Regions from separate parts of the Prochlorococcus marinus str. MIT 9313 genome, predicted to be linked through region 3. Evidence: predicted binding sites of a transcription regulator. Region 3 holds the regulator's gene; each other region holds the start of a gene.

Region 1 (6,371 bases), 1.1 Mb from region 3:
GATCTATTGGGGACGGCAGCGGTTAATGCCCAAATGGTGATGGAGGTGGCCAGGGTCTATGGAGTTCAACTCACTCGCAACCGAGCACAAGAACTGGCGGTATCAGTAGGTCGCACTTTGGCAGGACTTGGCATTGTTAAAGGTGGAGTGGCGATCATCGGCACAGCTCTCAGTGTCAACTTGCCCACCCTGTTGCTGGGCCGAGCGGTACAAGGGGTCGCTGCTGCTTGGCTCACACGCGTTGCTGGAGCCAGTTTCATTACCTACTTCCAGCAGGATCAAGACTGGGGGGATGGCGGTATGCAGGAAGTGGTGCAACGTCACTACGATCTCAACCGACGGGAATCTTCGCTGGAACGTTTTCTCACGACAGCCCTGCGGCGGGTGGTTGAGCCTCTTCAGCGGGAGAAACGGCGACAGCTCCCGCCACGCCCAGGGCCTCGGGGGGTGGCGGACGCATCGGACCACGAGCATCCAGAACTGTGATCAAAGCCAGGTAGAACAATCCAATCGCTACTGATAAAACAGTCGTGATAATCGCCACCCAGCGGCCTCGTGGGGGTGATGAAGCCATTAGCGCAAACCCAGCAAAGATTGATTCATCAGAGTTGCCAACCGATTGAGATGAATCGATTGCGTATGGGGGTTGCCCAAGACCACCTTGAGGAAATGACGACCATGATGCAAGGGTCTTGACACCATCAACTGCTGTTCCAGCAAGCTTTGCCGAGTTGCTAATGACCAGACTGATGCTTGATATGCATCGGCGTTCTTAGGGGTACAGGCAATCAGATGCAATGGTCCGCTGAGAAGAATGAACCTGGATGCATCGAGTTGACGCGCGAGCGACTGACGACGCTGAATGGCCCCCTCCAGCAAGCACTGAATTCCCTGCTCCCCGAGTTGACGCAGACCCAACCAAAGCTTGAGCACCTCTGCTGGCCGAGTTCCTTGAAGGCCAATTTCACTTCCATGACCGTCTCCCCAGGCTGGTTCCATATAGGGCAAGCCAGTCGAGAAGGCTGAAGCAAGATGGGATTGGTTCGCGACTAGCAATAGGGATGATGTCTTAGTGATCCCAAGCAACTTTTGAGGATTCACTGTGATCGAATCGGCTAGAGAGATTCCTTCAACCACAGAAGCAGTGGCTGCTGTTAGAGCAAAGACCCCTCCAATGGCTCCATCGACATGCAACCAGACCTGCTCGCGTCTGCATAGCTCTGCTACCGCTACCAAGGGATCTACAGCTCCCTGGACAGTCGTGCCTGCTGTCGCCACAACGGCTAAGCATGGTCTCCCTTCTGCGCGGAGAGCTTTCAGTTGATGCTCTAGGGCATCGAGATTCATGCAGCCCTTTTGATCGACAGGCACCGTCTGCAAGGCATCGCTAGCCAATCCCATGACCCGAATGGCCTTAGCGAGTGACACATGGGCGTCGACACTTGCAAGCACCACTGCCCTGGGATCATCTTGAAGATCTGCCTGTTGGCGAGCTATCACCATCGCCATGAGGTTGCTGAGGCTGCCACCACTGGCTGCCACACCACCAGCCGTCAACGGCAGCCCCAAGCGCTCAGCAAACCAGCGGCACATCTCTCGCTCTAAACGCGAAAGACTGGGTGACAACTCCTCGGCCAAAAGATTGTTGTTTAGCCCTGCGCAGATCAAATCGGCAGCGATGGATGCCGTTAGAGGAGGCGGATCGAGATGAGCCAAAGCACCTGGATGGGAAGGCTGATAAGCCCCTTCCATCACCAACTGCAAATCGTCCAGCAAGGCATCAACTGAAAGACCTTGAGGCTGCGGCGCTACATCAGGCAAAGCACTAAGCGCTGGTAAGGGGCCTCGATTGCTTGCTGTTGCGAACCATTGACAAAGTCGAGCACTGGCCTGCTCCAGAAAAGTCTGCAGTTCTGGATCGAAACGGTCAGGCTTGGCAAAGGGCGCCAAGGTCGCAGTCGGCCTTATCTGGGGAGTGCCAGCCAATAACGCTCGTCATACAAGTTCCATTCTCCCTCCTGATGGCATTGTTTGATCAGGAGCTGCCACTTAGCGGTGCCTTTAGCGCAACCTCTTGAACTAACCAACATGCAATGCCGCTGTTGGATGTTGCGGCTACTGACTCGAGCAAAACAACTTGGCGATTTTGGAGAAGTTCCTGTGAGTGCCGTAGTGCTGGATGCCGATGGCCGCTGTATCGGACATGGCAGCAACCAAAGGCATCGAAGACGTGATCCATTAGGCCATGCAGAACTGATTGCACTCCGACAGGCTGCCTGGCTCAGAAGTGATTGGCGATTTAATGACTGCACCCTGATTGTCACTCTGGAACCCTGCCCGATGTGCGCAGGAGCACTAACACAAGCGCGCATGGGCCAGGTGATCTTTGCTGCACATGACCCCAAACGAGGCGGGCTTGGTAGCACAATCCATCTGGGGGAACACCCCAGTGCACATCATAAAATGCGTGTTCTTGGCGGTGTGATGGAAGTTGAAGCTAGGCAGCAGCTAGAAGCCTGGTTCAAGCAGCAACGGCAACGTTTTCACGAAAACGAGGTAACTCTGACTCGAACAGATTGAGCAACAGCTCAACGTTTTTAGGGGTGGAGTTGTATCCCATCAAGCCAATCCTCCAGATCTTGCCAGCCAAGCTTCCTAAGCCGCCGCCGATTTCAATGCCGTGCTCATTCAGCAAATGCAGACGGAAGGCATTGCCATCAACTCCATTAGGAATGCAAACAGTTGTGAGTGTGGGCAAACGCAAGGCTTCAGGTACATGCAACTCCAAACCAAGACTCTCGAGCCCTGCCCAGAGCACTTCGGCATTGCAGCGATGACGATCCCAAGCGTTTTCAAGGCCCTCATCCGCAAGTAATCGCAGCGCTTCACGCATCCCAAAGTTCATATTCACCGGCGCAGTGTGGTGATAAACCCTGTCGCTTCCCCAATACTGATTCAGCAGCGACACGTCTAGATACCAATTGGGCACCTTGCTACTACGGGCCACAAGCTTCTCTTCGGCGCGGGGTCCCATGGTGAAAGGGCCAAGACCAGGAGGGCAGCTGAGCCCCTTCTGGCTGCAGCTGTAAGACAGATCAACCTTCCATTGATCCAGAAAAACCGGTACAGCGCCTAAGGAGGTGACCGTATCAAGCAGTAAGAGGCAATCGTGCTTATGGCAAAGATCGCCGACCCCATCCATTGGCTGACAAACGCCAGTGGATGTTTCTGCATGCACTAGAGCCAGAATTGCTGGACGATGCTCGCTCAAAGCTGCTTCTAGCTCTGCAAGGGAAAAGGCTTCTCCCCAGGGTTTTTCAATCAACTGAACATTGGCTCGATAGCGAGCAGCCATATCGGCAAGGCGATTGCCGAAATAACCGTTTACAGCAACCAATACCGTGTCACCAGGTTCAACGGTATTGGCCAAGGTCGCCTCCATGGCGGCACTACCAGTACCGCTCATCGGCAGTGTGAAACGGTTGTCGGTCTGCCAGGTGTAGCGGAGCAACTCCTGAACCTCACCCATCAATTCCAGATAAAGGGGATCAAGATGGCCAATCGGAGAGCGCGCAAGTGCCTGAAGCACCTTGGGATCGGCATTTGAGGGTCCAGGCCCAAATAGCAAGCGGCTAGGCGTGGCAATCGGTTCGAGAACCGTCTTATGAGATTGGTCAACCTGGGGAAGGGTTTGCGTCGTCGCCAAGGCCCTTGGTTAGTTCAATTATCTAGAGCCTAAGCAGTCACCCTTCATCCCCGGGACTTTTTTGAGGGATTGCAACGGCAACCAAGCAGGTCAATCAATAGCGAGGGCAATTAAAAAATACTGATTATTTTTTTTGCGTCTTTTGGCAGCAGAAGGGAAGTAAGTAAAAAAACGCTAGCTCGTCTGGCAAAGTCCCTTTGAAGCCTGATTCCCATTGACTGAAAGCAGGCTTCAAAACCGTTCATGCAGATCGAGCGAAGGCTGAAAGAAAATGGTTGTAGCAACCAATCAACCCTGTGATGAGATCAGCCATTGAGGACGAATGGACGACTTGGACGAGTTGAGGGATATAGAAGACTAAACAATCAAAATCAGTGATCCAGCCATAAAGTTCACCCAGACTTAGATCAGCTCAAGCTGACAGAAACGGTTACGGAATCCACCCAGAAAGGAAACAAGGCTTCAGTAGAAGGTACCTGTTGCTACAAAAAGGGGGCCATGCGGCTGATTACGGTCGCTCTCTTATCGCCGGCTCGGCCTCATCTTCGCCATGGGCAAATCACCCCAAGACGTCCTCCGCCAGATCAAGGACGAGGGCATTGAACTGATTGACCTCAAGTTCACTGATCTGCACGGCAAGTGGCAGCATCTCACCGTTTGTTCGGATTTGATTGATGAGGAAGCCTTTGCGAATGGCTTGGCTTTCGATGGATCTTCCATCCGTGGATGGAAGGCCATTAACGAATCAGATATGGATATGGTGCCCGACGCCAGTACGGCCTGGATCGACCCCTTTTATCGCCACAAGACTCTTAGCTTGATCTGTTCCATTCGGGAACCTCGTAGTGGTGAGCCCTATGCCAGATGCCCCAGGGCGCTTGCCCAAAAAGCCCTCGGTTACTTAGCCGGCACCGGCCTGGCCGATACTGCTTTTTTCGGCCCTGAGCCAGAGTTTTTCATCTTTGACGACGTCCGCTACAACTCTGGCGAAGGTGGTTGCTTCTACAGCGTTGACACGATTGAGGCCCCTTGGAATAGCGGTCGCATTGAAGAAGGCGGCAACCTTGCCTACAAGATCCAACTGAAAGAGGGCTACTTTCCGGTTCCACCCAACGACACCGCCCAGGACATCCGTTCCGAAATGCTGCTGCTGATGGGGCAATTAGGAATCCCGATGGAGAAGCACCACCATGAAGTTGCAGGTGCTGGCCAACATGAATTGGGGATGAAGTTCGCTGAGCTGATTGAAGCTGCGGACAACGTGATGATTTACAAGTACATCGTCAGGAATGTTGCACGTAAATACGGCAAAACGGCAACATTTATGCCCAAGCCGGTGTTCAACGACAACGGCACCGGGATGCATGTTCACCAGAGCCTCTTTAAAGGAGGCCAACCCCTGTTCTTTGGAGAAGGCACCTACGCCAACTTGTCACAGACGGCTCGCTGGTATATCGGCGGCATCCTTAAGCATGCTCCCTCCTTCCTGGCTTTCACAAACCCCACAACCAATAGCTACAAGCGTTTGGTGCCAGGTTTTGAAGCTCCTGTAAACCTTGTTTATTCTCAGGGCAATAGGTCTGCAGCTGTTCGCATTCCGCTCACTGGCCCAAACCCGAAAGCTAAGCGTCTTGAATTCCGCCCAGGCGATGCCTTGGCCAATCCTTATCTAGCTTTCAGCGCAATGATGATGGCGGGCGTTGACGGCATTAAAAACCAAATTGACCCTGGCGATGGTTTCGATGAGGATCTATTTGAACTACCAGAAGAACGCCTTGCCAGCATCCCCACAGTGCCAGCTTCACTTAATGGTGCACTCGAAGCGTTAAATGCAGACAAGAACTACCTCATGGAAGGGGGAGTCTTCACTGAAGACTTCATTGACAACTGGATTGACATCAAATACGAAGAGGTGCAGCAATTGCGTCAACGGCCTCATCCCCATGAGTTCACCATGTATTACGACGCATGAGGTTGGGTGAAAAGATCACCATCTGTTTGAAAAAATAGGGAAAGTTATTCATTTAAACTAATTTTCAAGTCCCCGCACCTAAGCGGGGACTTTTTAATGACTTAGCCTTCAGGAAAATATGGCTTGTTGTATAGAAATTTCCTCCGAGGCGCTTTGACTATGGAAAGGAATTAGAATCTAATGGCTGTGAATGTTTATTCGTGGGATATGTATTAACAGTATATTGTGATACTTAATTGCTAGCATTAGTGTGTAAATAGCAAGCTATCTAAAATTAATATCAACTGCATCTTGCAGTAGAAGATTGGATTGAGTGCTCATTCCTTTAGCTCAAGCTAAACGGCTAAGTGGAATACCATGATCTCTTATGATTTGCAGCCATTAAGTAATGGCCAGGCTTCAGAATAAATGTCTTCGTAGTCAATGGCAGAAACTGCTAATAAATCATCCAATACTGCGTATGCGGTTGTTTATGTGAACAACTTTACGGCTTCAAGTAGATTTTGGCTTTGCTGAGCTTTTGAATTGCTACATTCAAACTTCAAATGTATCAAGCTGCCTAGTCTAAAAAGGTAGTTGTATGTCTATTCTGTGCCTGCTTACGCCTATTTCCTTGAAGCAATCCAACAAAAAGACTTTTTCGATTCAAGAGAGAAAGGGTCCGTTGTTGTTATTCACCTACCTGGCTCAGGG
Region 2 (6,371 bases), 420 kb from region 3:
CATTTGGGTGCGATGGGTGCTGTAGAAGAGCATGCCGATAAACACCATCCCGCCAATGATGTTGCCGAGGGTGACTGGAATGAAGTTCCAAACGATTACCTGGCCAAAAGAAACTCCTGAACCAAGCATGGGTCCGGCGGTGTGCAGGAACATGTTCACCACGATGTGCTCCATTCCCATGGTTTGGAATGCTGTGATCGGCAGCCAGCAGGCCAGGATCTTTCCTGGAACGCTCTTGCTTACCAAGGCCATCGTGACCCCAAGACAAACCAGCCAGTTGGCAATCATGCCGCGTAGGAACGCGAGGAAGAAACCAGTGCTGCCTAGGTCTTGATATTTGGCCACGACATTGGCCTTATTGAGTGCCATGATCTTGGCGGCAATCACGGCCCAACCTTTGCCCCCATCGGCTGCCGCAAGTGGCTCAACTGTGCCTGCGCTGGTCAGGCTTGTGGCGAGTAATAGAGCCACCAATGCACAGCCGATGAAATTGCCAATCCAAACCCATATCCAGTTGCGGAAGGTTGCTTGCCATGTGCTTTTCCCTGCCCAGGTTGCCATTGGCAATAAGGCGAAGTTGCCTGTGACTAGCTCCATGCCGAAGAGCACGATGCTGGCAAACCCAAAGGGGAAGAGAACGGAGCCTAGAAATGGCATTCCAGACTGGACTCCTACGGTGATGGCTAAGCAGGTGGCTAGGCCAAGAATCGCTCCTGAATAGAAACCACGTACCAGCAGATTTTTAATGCTGACACTGGATTTTTTTCCGCCGGCAGTAATCATGCCGTCGACGAGTTCATTGGGCAGGACGTAGTCCATTTGGGATGTGTTCACATCCATGGCAGTTCTCGTTGGGGTGGGGTGTTGAAGGAAGGAATTAAGGGTTTCAGCCGCTGATTCGGTTCATCAGGCGTGAGAAGACATCTTGGCCACCTTCTTTTTGATTGATTGCAGGCTTGTCGTGACCGCTGTTGCTTAACCAGTTGACAAAGCGAGAGAAAAGATCACGTGCTTGGGAAGTCGATTGCATGGTGTGGCTTGATAGGTGATTGATCTAAGAACGGTGGTTTAGCGATCGCAGCTCAAGGGGATGGGCTGCTGTTTTCGCCTAAATTGCTGAACCAGTTCATGAAGTTTGAGAAAGGGTCGCTGTTTTGCTTCGGTTGGCTACGAGGTTGAGCACCGAAGCGTTCGATCAGTAATTCCCGCAGAACGTCTTTCAGTTCGCTGCCAGGAATGCCTTTGCGATGCAGTGTTCCGATTTGGGCATCCGGCCCTTGCCTGCCTTCAAGGCTGAGGTCATAGGCCTCAACCATGCCTTGGCCCCCGTTCGGTGCACGGGCTTTGGTTCCTGTGAGGCCGATTGCGCCCATGTAGGCCTGGCCACAGCTGTTGGGACAGCCAGTCCAATGGACTTTTATTTCCTCAGGGAGGATGAGTTCTGCATCCAGTTCATGTGCCATTGCCATGGCCTGATCTTTGGTGTTTGTAAGGGCGAAGCTGCAGTACGTATTTCCTGTGCAGGAGACAGTGCCGGCGGCAATGGAACCGGGCTCAAGTGGAAAACGCTGTAGCAGTGGATCAGCTTGAAATTTGTCGAGGTTGGTAGTTGATAGCCCCACCAAAATGATGTTCTGGTCTTCTGTAAGACGAATTTCACCACTGCCATAGTTAAGACTGGCGCTAGCAAGATCCTGAAGATCTTCTGCGTTTAATCGTCCAACCGGTACATGCATGCCGGCGTAGTGAAGCCCTGTTTGTTTCTGAGGGTGGATTCCGTAAAAAGAGCGTGGCTTGTCTTCAAATACAGAACCGGGATCAGGTGTTAGCGGTCCAAATTTTTCCACCACCATGGTGCGAAACGCTTCGATGCCCACGCTGTCGAGGTACATGCGAAACCTGCCCTTAGGGCGATTGTTGCGCTCACCGTTATCTCGCCATAACGTTAGAATAGTGCCGGTGAGCCGACAGATTTCATTGGGTTTAACCCAGGCATTTAAAGGCAGCGCATAGTCATTCATCTGCGAGGAGAGGATCCCTCCGAGCCAGACGCCGAAACCCATCACCCCATCGTGTTCCACTGGATGGAAGATGATGTCGTTATGGAGCAGGAAATTATCGCGGGCCCCTGCAACTGCCGTATTCCATTTGCGGGGAAGGTTGGAGAATTCATGGTTTCCCTTTCCTTGATTCGTCAGGAAATTTTGTAGTTCAGTTGTGTATGGGCGAGTATCAACAATTTCAAGAGGGTCAATCCCAGCCAGTGGATTTCCTGTGACATTGCGTGGGTTATCAAAACCTGATTGGATTGTGTTGAGACCTGCCTCTTCAAGACGTTTGAGGATTTCGGGAAGATCACTCAGTAAAACACCACGAAGCTGTAGGTTTTGGCGTGTTGTGATGTCGCAACTGCCGTCTTCTCCGTAGCGACCCACGATTGAGGCCACTACTTTTATTTGGTGGCTATTGAGAACACCATTGGGTATCCTTAGCCGTAGCATGAACTTGCCAGGGGTTTTGGGTCGCCAGAACATTCCATACCATTTCAGGCGCAGTTCGAGGTCTGTTTTATCGACCTGTTCCCAACCGAGCTGAGCAAAGTTTTCAAGTTCATCACCAACATCTAAGCCATCTTTAAAAGCTTTATTTTGCTCAATTTTGTTGAGCTTCTTTCCTTGTAGAAATTGTTTCGCAGGAGAGCTAATAACCATGAAATTTTGTTGAAATTAAACTTGAAAAGAAGTGATCATGTTGTTTAAATTTTATTCGCGCATTCGATAGCCATGGTTTTTAGGCCCTGCCATTATTGAAGCAAGGGTAAGTTGCGAATGGAGTCATTAAGCCTGATGGAAGAGGGTATTGGCGGTATCAGATTGAACAAAACTGAGCATTTGTGTGAAATTCAAGAATTGGTGTCTTTGTGTACATTCTGAACCCGGCTGATGTTGGCAACTAGAGGTGTTGAGGAGTGAGGCCAGGCTGCGAATGGAGTCATTAAGCCTGATGGAAGAGGGTATTGGCGGTATCAGATTGAACAAAACTGAGCATTTGTGTGAAATTCAAGAATTGGTGTCTTTGTGTACATTCTGAACCCGGCTGATGTTGGCAACTAGAGGTGTTGAGGAGTGAGGCCAGGCTGCGAATGGAGTCATTAAGCCTGATGGAAGAGGGTATTGGCGGTATCAGATTGAACAAAACTGAGCATTTGTGTGAAATTCAAAATTTGGTGTTTATCGATACATCTAGGTGCACAAGTTTTTTTCTTTATGGCTGCTGTGTATAAATTTTAAGTGATTTCAGTATTGGCGGCCTATCTCTCCCAACCAGCGGATTGTGCCTTGTCTGAGCATTTTCCACACACGGTTCATGGCAGCTAAATCCCTTTCGAAGTCACTGTTAAAGCGTTTTGAGCGGGTTGCACCCTGTCTGCCTTGGCGACCACTCGTCCTCAACCGAGTTTGCGACTGTGTTCGATAGCGACGGGATGTCATGGTTGCAGTCGACTATTAAGACTGGAATGACTTCACCAGTTTCGGATGTCTTAGATCCGTGGCCGTTGTTACGAAAGCATGAGGAGGTTGGTTGTAAGCGCGCTTTGCGTTTGATCGTGCATGGCCGTGCTGGTGGATATGTTCCTTCTTGTGTGCGTTCTTTTGCTCTGCAGGTCGCGCAACTTCGTGGCACACCTGTGCTGGTAGAGGCCTTAACGGCTACTGATCGCCATGAGCAGAGTGCAGATCCTATTTGGCTGGTTCCTTTGTTGCTGCTGCCTGGTTCTCATGTTCGAGAGGATGTGCCGTTGATTCGTCAGCGACTTCAGCAACAGGGTGTGAACACCAGGTTGGTGCCTTTCTTGGGTGCCTGGCCCTCTTGGTGGCGATTGTTACAGGAGTGGGTGCAGCATCATGATTGTCGTGATGGCTCTCTTGTTTTGGTTCACCATCCCCTTCGCCAGGGTGTTGCTCATCGCTATTTAAGTTTGCTGCAGCAGCGGCTGGCGTTGCCCATGTTGTCCTGGGACGATTGGCATGCTGATGTCGCTTCAGCGAAGGAGGCATCCACGCCTCTTTTTCTCGCCTTGGCGCCAATCCAGATTACGCAGACGCTGCGCGATTGTGGGGTGATGACTTCCCTACTTGAGATTGAGTTATTTCGATTGGGTTTGATTGATTTGCTGGCTGCATTGCCATGAGCTCTTTGGACTTTGGCACTGTGTATTTGGTGGGTGCAGGCCCTGGTGATCCTGATTTGCTCACACTGAAGGCTTATCGTCTGCTTCGCCAGTGCGGAGCCTTGGTTCACGATGCTCTGGTGCCTAAGGAAGTACTCGAGTTAGTGCCCGAGTCTTGTGAACGGCATTTTGTTGGTAAACGTCGAGAACGTCATTGGGTTCCACAGTCCAAGACAAATGAGTTGCTTGTTGAATTGGCTCAGAGTCATTCCTGTGTAGTACGCCTAAAAGGTGGTGATCCTTTTTTGTTTGGGCGGGGTGGTGAGGAGGCCGCCTATTTGCAGAGTCATGGGGTATCGGTGGAGGTGGTCCCTGGGATTACAGCGGGGATGGCTGCGCCGGCCTATGTGGGTATTCCTCTGACCCATCGTTGTGGTGGTAGTTCTGTCACCTTTGTGACAGGTCACGAGAAGATCGACAAACAGCGCCCTTCTGTGAATTGGAAGGATCTTGCTAGCGCAAGTGACAGCCTGGTGATTTATATGGGTTTGCATAACCTTGCTTATATCGTCGAAGAGTTGATTGCCGGTGGACTCGATCCAGCTACGTCCGCAGCAATCATTCAACAGGGCACTGTCGTAGGTCAGCGCTACCTCAAAGCTCCCTTGGAACAGTTGGTTCAAAGGGTGCAGAGCGAAGGGTTTGCAGCGCCGTCGATTGTGATTGTGGGTGCAGTAGTTGATGAACAGGTTGCAGAGTGTGCTCCTCAGCCGGCTGAGGTTGTGATGCCGATCAAGTCTTGATCTATTACTTAGCAACCTAAAGGTAGATGTTGAATTTAGCGTTTAAAGTAGGAGATATCGCTGGGCCATTGGCAGTTCTTCTGCGGGGTCGCATGTGAGTAAATCGCCGTCGGCGAACACCTCGTAAGTTTGTGGATCTACCTCTACTTTTGGTAGTGAATTGTTGTTGTGCATTTCTGCTTTGCCGATCGTGCGGGTGTTCAGAACGGGAATGCAGGCACGTTGCAGCCCCAGCTTGTTGGGAAGATCTGTTTCGATGGCCGCTTGGCTCAGGAAGGTGAGGCAGCTGGGGGCAAGGGCTTTGCCGAATGCTGCAAACATTGGTCTGCCATGGACTGGTCCAGGTGTTGGAATCGAGGCATTAGCATCGCCCATTTGCGCCCAGATGATTGACCCGCCCTTGATGACAAGTTCTGGCCGCACGCCGAAGAAGCCTGGCTTCCAGAGCACCAGGTCTGCCAGTTTGCCTACCTCTACTGAGCCAACATGGTTGTCAATGCCGTGGGCAATGGCGGGGTTGATCGTTACTTTGGCGATGTAGCGCTTTATGCGGTTGTTGTCGTTACGACTGCCACGTGGATTGGCAGCATCTTCTGGCAGAGGGCCTCTCTGAACTTTCATCTTGTGAGCGGTCTGGAATGTTCTGGTAATCACCTCTCCGACTCGTCCCATCGCTTGGGAATCACTGGCAATGATGCTGAAGGCACCGAGGTCGTGGAGAATATCTTCCGCAGCGATCGTTTCGCGACGGATGCGCGATTCGGCAAAGGCCACATCTTCAGGAATCGCTGGATCTAGGTGGTGGCAAACCATGAGCATGTCGAGGTGCTCTTCCAGGGTGTTGCGGGTGTAAGGCCGGGTTGGATTTGTGGAGCTGGGCAGCACGTTGCTTTCACCACAGATACGGATGATGTCTGGTGCATGGCCTCCACCGGCCCCTTCGGTATGGAAGGTGTGGATGGTGCGTCCGCCGATGGCTCGGATTGTGTCTTCTACAAAACCTGCTTCATTGAGCGTGTCTGTGTGGATGCAGACCTGGACATCAAAGCGATCGGCTACCGAAAGACAGCAGTCAATAGCTGCTGGAGTGGTACCCCAGTCTTCGTGGAGTTTGAGGCCGCAGGCACCGGCTAGTACTTGCTCCTCGAGAGCTTCAGCTGTACTGGCATTGCCTTTACCAAAGAAGCCAAGATTCATCGGCAAGCCTTCGGCTGCTTGCAGCATGCGGCTGATGTGAAAGGCGCCAGGTGTACAGGTAGTGGCATTGGTGCCTGTTGCCGGACCTGTACCACCACCGAGCATGGTGGTAACGCCGCTAGCCAGGGCAGTCTCGATTTGCTGTGGGCAAATGAAATGGATGTGGCTATCGATGGCGCCGGCGGTCACGATGTGACCCT
Region 3 (6,371 bases):
AGAAAAGAAGCTGACAAATGCCTTCATTGGCATAGATACGGCAATCAGCTCCAGAACTATTGCTGAATTCAAGCGTGAGATGCCCTTCCCAACTGGCTTCGGCGGGAGTTGTATTAACGATAATACCAAGGCGGGCATAGGTACTCTTACCTAGGCAAATGACAGTGATATTTGATGGGACCTTCATCTTCTCCAGCGCCACACCGAGACCATAAGAATGAGCCGGCAGGATGAAATACTCGCCATCCTCGTCCTGATGCAAAGGGGTGGATTCGAGATTTGCAGGATTAAATCGCTTCGGATTCATCACCGTGCCTGGTACATGGCGAAAGATCAAAAACTCCTTCGCAGAGAGCCTTAGGTCATAACCAAAGGAAGAACAGCCAAAGCTGAGTACAGGCCGTTGATGCTGCTCAGGATCAAGATGTCGAATCAGTCCGGCTTGAAAGGGTTCAAGCATCCCTGCTGCGGCCTGTTCGGTGATCCAACGATCGTTTTTAAGCATTAGAAACCACGACGCAACTCAGTGACCTGATCAGCCATTGCCATCAGGATCGATGGCATGACTGAGCCAGTCAAGATGACATCCATCGAGCCGGGGCGCTGTTCCAGAGTTGATAACACATCAGCTTCATCGAGATAACCAAGAGCAATCGCCAGACCAACCTCATCCAACACCATTTGATCCAAATCACTCGCCATGATGCGATCCCGACATTCATGCCAAATGGCCTCCACGGCCTCAGGCGCGCTGGAGTCAACGGCAAGCCTTGAAGCAGGCTCAGATAGACAGCCAGGAACCGCCGGGCGCAGCCACTCAAGTCGCCCACATAGGCGCACACGCCCATCTGGGCCTTGGTCTACTCCTCCCTTGAGGAACTGAGCCACCAATACACGACTTCCCAGCCCAGCCGCTCTTAACGCCTGACTCAAGACAACAGAAAAACTGCCTCGATAGGGGGCTGTATAAACCTGAAGCTGCCCTTCAGGAGCTACCAGATGCAGCAAACGCCTATCAGCAACTACTGCCAAAGACCGACTCCCATCACTCTCCTGCGAGCGATGGTCCGTCATGCACGGATCCACGGAGCGATGACTAGGGCTCAGGCTGGCTGTCATAAAAGTCTCAATCGCCCCGACAAAACCAGCAGAAATCAAATGTAGCGGTGGAAAGCTGCTTAACAAGGCTCTTGACACTATCCATGGTGTAAAAGCACCTGTTTCTGCCAGGCTCAGTTCATCTCAACCACCAACGGCACGATGCTCACATCCCCCCAGCCACGTGCTGACGGCCGCCTTGCTGACGTGATGCGGCCCCTTCAGATCACATGGGATCCAATGGGCTTTGCCCTCAGTTCGTTAATCATCCGCACTGGTCGCACCTCAGTGCTCTGCAGTGTTTGCGTTGAAGAAGGTGTACCCCGCTGGCGCAAAGGCCAAGGCAAAGGCTGGCTCAGCGCCGAGTACCGCCTTCTGCCTGGGTCTACCCCGCAAAGACAGAACCGTGAACTGCTCAAGCTTTCCGGACGCACTCAAGAAATTCAACGCCTCATTGGCCGCAGCCTGCGCGCCGTGATCGACATGGCCGCTCTTGGGGAAACCACCCTGCGAATTGATTGTGACGTCATTCAGGCCGATGCCGGCACACGTACAGCCTCCATCACCGGCGCTTGGATTGCCTTAAAACGAGGCTGCGATCGCTTGCTGGAACAAGGGCTGCTCACGCATCAACCCGTCATCGAGCAAGTTGCTGCAGTATCCGTTGGTTTAGTGGAGAGTTATCCCCTTCTCGACCTCGACTACAGCGAAGACTCCAGGGCTGATGTGGATCTAAACGTGGTAATGGGCTCCAATGGGCACCTATTGGAGCTGCAGGGCACCGCTGAAGGGGCTCCATTCAGCCGGAATCAACTCAACGACTTGCTGAATCTGGCAGAACCCGGCCTGCAACATCTACAAGCCTTCCAACGCTCGGCATTAATGCAAGAAGACTAAAAACCGTCACCATTGCTACATGGTAGTGGAGGTCCACTCCCTAACTTCATATTTCTGCCGTTTGCTGCGCAGCCATGGCCGGCGTCATCCGCGGCTTCAGCCGTTACGCCCAGCAACCCTATGTTCAAGGGTCAGGAAGTATGGCCAACTCGCCTGCTCCACCCCAGAAAACCCTGCTGGAAGTCATCCGTGAACTGGATGGCGCCAGCAACGAAATGGTGGAGCGTTCCAAAACCATCTTCTTTCCTGGCGATCCTGCCGAAAAGGTTTATCTCATTCGACGCGGCGCGGTTCGGCTATCTCGGGTCTATGAATCTGGTGAAGAGATCACCGTGGCATTGCTGCGTGAAAACAGCCTATTTGGAGTGCTCTCTCTACTCACAGGCCATCGCTCGGACCGTTTTTATCACTCCGTAGCCTTCACCCGAGTCGAAATGATCACAGCGCCAGCCACCTCAGTTCGCCAAGCGATCGAAAACGACACCAGCGTGGGGTTACTTCTGCTGCAGGGTCTCTCAAGTCGGATCTTGCAAACCGAGACCATGATCGAGACCCTCACTCACCGCGACATGTCATCAAGGCTTGTGAGTTTCCTGCTAGTCCTCTGCCGGGATTTCGGGGTTCCAGGGGAACAAGGAATCACCATTGACCTGCGCCTCTCACATCAGTCCATCGCTGAAGCAATCGGCTCCACTCGCGTCACCATTACTCGCCTGTTGGGAGACCTGCGCAATTCAGGTCTAGTGCAAATCGATCGCAAGAAAATCACCGTTCTTGATCCGATTGCCCTTGCTAAAAAATTCAACTGATCCCCGTCCCAGTCCAGGATGGTGAAACGGGTTGACACTATTCCTGATCCCACCCGCCCATTGTCGTGACCGGCTGGCTGCTGATCCTCTCCCTACTCGTCCTCGGTGGTGTGCTCTCCACCCTTGGCGATCGACTTGGCAGCCGTGTAGGCAAAGCAAGGCTGAGCCTGTTCAATCTCAGACCGCGAAGGACAGCCGTCTTCATCACCGTTCTCACTGGCAGCCTAATTAGCGCCCTGTCCCTAGGACTGATGCTGCTGGTCAGTCGACAACTGCGAGTAGGACTTTTTGAACTGGATGACCTTCAGGCCAAACTCCAACAAAGCCGTGATGCCCTCAATTCAAGTCGGTCGGCCCAGTTCAATGCCGAGCTGGATCTCAAGCAGGCCAGGTCGGACAGCAATCAGGTTCAGAATGAACTGAAGCAAGCCAAAAAGCGAGCTACCGCCCTTCGCAACGAACTCGCACCACTACAAAAACAAAGACAACAGCTCGAGGCGGAACGAGCTCGTCTCAGTCGCGACATTTCCAAAAAAGATGCCGACATCCGCCGAACGGAAGTTGAACTAGCCAATGTTCGCAGCAGGATTAGCGCGGCTGAAAAAGAACTGAAGCAGCTCGAGACCAACCTCATTGCCTTACGTCGAGGGGATGTTGTGCTGAGCAGTGGGCAGCAACTTGCTGCAGCCACCCTGCGGCTCGATAACCCCAGCCAGGCGAAAGCCGTCATCGACCGCCTACTTCAGGAAGCAAACCTGGAGGCTTTTCGACGCGTACGTCCCGGTGAAGAAGCCAATCGACAGATCCTGCTCGTGCCACGCACCGACATCAACCGCATCGAACAGATCATCCGAAAGCCAGGCACCTGGGTGGTCTATGTGCGCTCTGCCGCAAACGTGTTGCGTGGTGAGAACGTGGTGTATGCCTTCCCGGATGCTCGCCAAAATATCAACATCGTCCGACAAGGCGAAGTTCTCGCACGAACGACTCTTGACCAAAACGAGAAGAGCAGCGAAACCGTGCGCAACCGACTTAGCCTCCTGCTTGCATCAACTCTGGCAGAGGTAAAAAGACGCGGATCCCTCAGTTCCGGACTGCAGTTCGATGGCAGTGAGATGAACCGGCTCGGCAAGGCATTACTGAACCGTTCTCAAGAGCGGATTGAGCTAGAAGCCGTGGCACTCCGCAACAGCGATACAGCCGATCCGGTAGCAGTTGTCCTGCAGCCCGTGGGTGGTCCTTGGACAAAGATTGCCGAAGACAAACCATGACAAGGCTTGTGGCCGTAGATCCTGGTCGCAATAAATGTGGATTAGTTCTTGCCGATACAGCAACAAATGCTGTGCTTGAGGGGAAAGTGGTGGCCGCAGCCGCTGTGCTCGACCTCATCATGCATTGGCAAAACCAAGCACCCTTAGCAGGCATCTTGATCGGCAACGGCACCAGCAGTGAATACTGGCAAAACCTTCTGCGGCACATTGCCCCATTGCATGTGGTCGAAGAACGTGGGAGCACACTGCGCGCCCGCCATCGCTATTGGGAGCTATGGCCCCCAAGCAACTGGCGCCGCTGGCTACCCCGAGGAATGATCCTGCCTCCCCATCATCTAGACGCCATAGCCGCAATGGTGTTGCTTGAAGACCACCTCGGGCAACAACTCCTTTGGGCCGGACCACCCAACTTCAGAATCGGGCCCTAACAGTGAACATATAATCCCCACCAGGCTCAAGGTGGTAGTCAGCCTTAACGAGGAAGCGCAATAAAGCATCCTCAATCAGTGCTCGCCCAAGAGAGGGTTCCACTTTCAGTTCACCCCGATCGAAAGCCCAGCTGAACTGCCACTGAAACCCCCCAGCGGAGACCTCCCCATCCAAGCGTTGGTCGGCAAAGCTTTGGCGGTGTACACAGAGGCGAGCCGTGGTGACAGGCAAATGACTCATCAGCAGGCAGAACAACCCTCCGGTTGAAAAGCATTGAGACGATTACCTGCCCGTTCCAACCCAAGGCACTGAATCAGATCCAAACCCATCAGCACCTCATCAAGCACTTGATCGACTAGGAGGCTCTCCTGCCGACTAAACACCCCGAGCACATGCGAGACGGTTCGAGCTCTTCGTTCCTCAGAGGTACAACCTGGAGCACCGATCCCGATCCGCAGACGACAAAAATCCTGAGTCCCCAGATGTTGAATCGCGCTGCGCAAACCATTGTGACCTCCTGCACTTCCCTGGGCGCGAAGCCGCAGTCGACCCAAAGACAAATCCATGTCATCTACAAGCACCAGCAACTGATCAACCTCCAAGCCAAACCAATCGATGGCTGCACGAATCGCCCGACCGCTTTCATTCATATAAGTTTGAGGCATCAGCAATCGAACCCTCTCTGAGCCAACCGCCACTTCCGCCATCAGTCCATGGAACTTTGTTTGCGGCCTGAAACTGACTGACTTCTGCGCAGCCAACTTATCGAGGGCCATGAAGCCGATGTTGTGACGGGTACCGACATACTTTGAGCCTGGATTACCTAGGCCTACCAATAGACGTAAACGACCCGGCCTCATACCACTCTCAGCTAGCGGGAGGGTTTTTAGCCTCCTGAGGGGTTTCACCTATTGCATTGGTGTCTTGCTGCATGGACTCTTCCGTCGCAGCCTGTTCGATGGACTCAGGTTCTGCCATCGTTTTATGAATCTCACGCTCGAATTCCTTTGAGGCTGCCTGAAAACCTTTCAAGGTTTTACCAAGCGTGCGACCAAACTCTGGAAGTCGTTTAGGTCCAAAGACAAGCAGGGCTATGGCGCCGATAACCGCCATCTCGGGGAGACCGATGCCGAACACATTCATAGGCGAGCCTCAGCCCAGCAGAGCCGAGGACAATCTATTCAAAGCTGATGCTTTGGAGAAGAAGCGACTGGTTGTAGATCTGCAAGATGGTCACCAGGAAAATCAGCAACATGAAGCCGATCCCAGCCATCACTGGGGTAGTGCCCCAACCTGGCACTACCTTGCCAGGGGCGTAGCCGGGTAGAGATTTGATCAGATTTCCCAGACGGGTGCTTTGAGCCATAACGGAGCTTCGGTCTCGGATGGTGATTAAGCATGCCTACTGTAATGGTCATAGTCCGCATACGGACTAATCCTGTCGAGAGATGTGATGGAAAACTCCTCCTCCGAGACCTACTCCCTGCTCATTGCCATGGTCACCATCACCTTCGGGCTGACCGGATACGGGCTCTACACAGCTTTTGGTCCTCCCTCAAAAGAACTCGAAGACCCCTTTGAAGAACACGAAGACTGACGATCACATCAATCGACACGCTCAAGCAATAGTTCAGCCAACTCTCCAGGCTTCAGCTCTACCGCTTCGCCGAGACAGGACTCGTGAGCGCTACCAACCCGCCAAGTCTTCCCTACGGCCCAAGACTGGCGTGTTGCACCGGCATTAAGCACGCTGAGCTTCAGCTGCCTTAATTCGGCATACGTCACAGCCAATGGAATCAGCTTTGAAGGCAGCGACGGCAATCCTGACCATGACACCTTGAGATCAGAAGGCCCCAACCAGCCCGGC

Evidence for each region. Region 3 encodes NtcA, which controls nitrogen genes in cyanobacteria. Its sites were predicted from a motif close to GTANCNNNNGNTAC; they were not measured.
Region 1: glnA (type I glutamate--ammonia ligase) is a predicted target of NtcA. The motif match lies at 4,179-4,192, and genes of this name have one in related genera.
Region 2: AKG35_RS11930 (CbiX/SirB N-terminal domain-containing protein) is a predicted target of NtcA. The motif match lies at 3,227-3,240, and genes of this name have one in related genera.

Annotation. Positions count from the first base shown of each region.
Region 1 covers NC_005071.1:653,289-659,659, forward strand. The annotation lists gene AKG35_RS03130 (YcjF family protein) at 1-486, shown strand, start outside; gene AKG35_RS03135 (pyridoxal phosphate-dependent decarboxylase family protein) at 574-1,986, opposite strand; gene AKG35_RS03140 (nucleoside deaminase) at 2,089-2,580, shown strand; gene AKG35_RS03145 (pyridoxal-phosphate-dependent aminotransferase family protein) at 2,522-3,706, opposite strand; gene glnA (type I glutamate--ammonia ligase) at 4,257-5,678, shown strand.
Region 2 covers NC_005071.1:2,361,479-2,367,849, reverse strand. The annotation lists gene AKG35_RS11945 (formate/nitrite transporter family protein) at 1-819, opposite strand, end outside; gene AKG35_RS11940 (hypothetical protein) at 887-1,030, opposite strand; gene AKG35_RS11935 (ferredoxin--nitrite reductase) at 1,083-2,711, opposite strand; gene AKG35_RS11930 (CbiX/SirB N-terminal domain-containing protein) at 3,407-4,192, shown strand; gene cobA (uroporphyrinogen-III C-methyltransferase) at 4,189-4,974, shown strand; gene ureC (urease subunit alpha) at 5,017-6,371, opposite strand, start outside.
Region 3 covers NC_005071.1:1,937,476-1,943,846, forward strand. The annotation lists gene dcd (dCTP deaminase) at 1-505, opposite strand, end outside; gene AKG35_RS09800 (cob(I)yrinic acid a,c-diamide adenosyltransferase) at 505-1,119, opposite strand; gene rph (ribonuclease PH) at 1,261-1,995, shown strand; gene ntcA (global nitrogen regulator NtcA) at 2,070-2,804, shown strand; gene AKG35_RS09815 (DUF3084 domain-containing protein) at 2,870-4,075, shown strand; gene AKG35_RS09820 (resolvase) at 4,072-4,503, shown strand; gene AKG35_RS09825 (DUF3146 family protein) at 4,487-4,744, opposite strand; gene pth (aminoacyl-tRNA hydrolase) at 4,744-5,364, opposite strand; gene AKG35_RS09835 (TatA/E family twin arginine-targeting protein translocase) at 5,372-5,647, opposite strand; gene psbH (photosystem II reaction center phosphoprotein PsbH) at 5,682-5,870, opposite strand; gene psbN (photosystem II reaction center protein PsbN) at 5,958-6,101, shown strand; gene AKG35_RS09850 (alpha-mannosidase) at 6,110-6,371, opposite strand, start outside.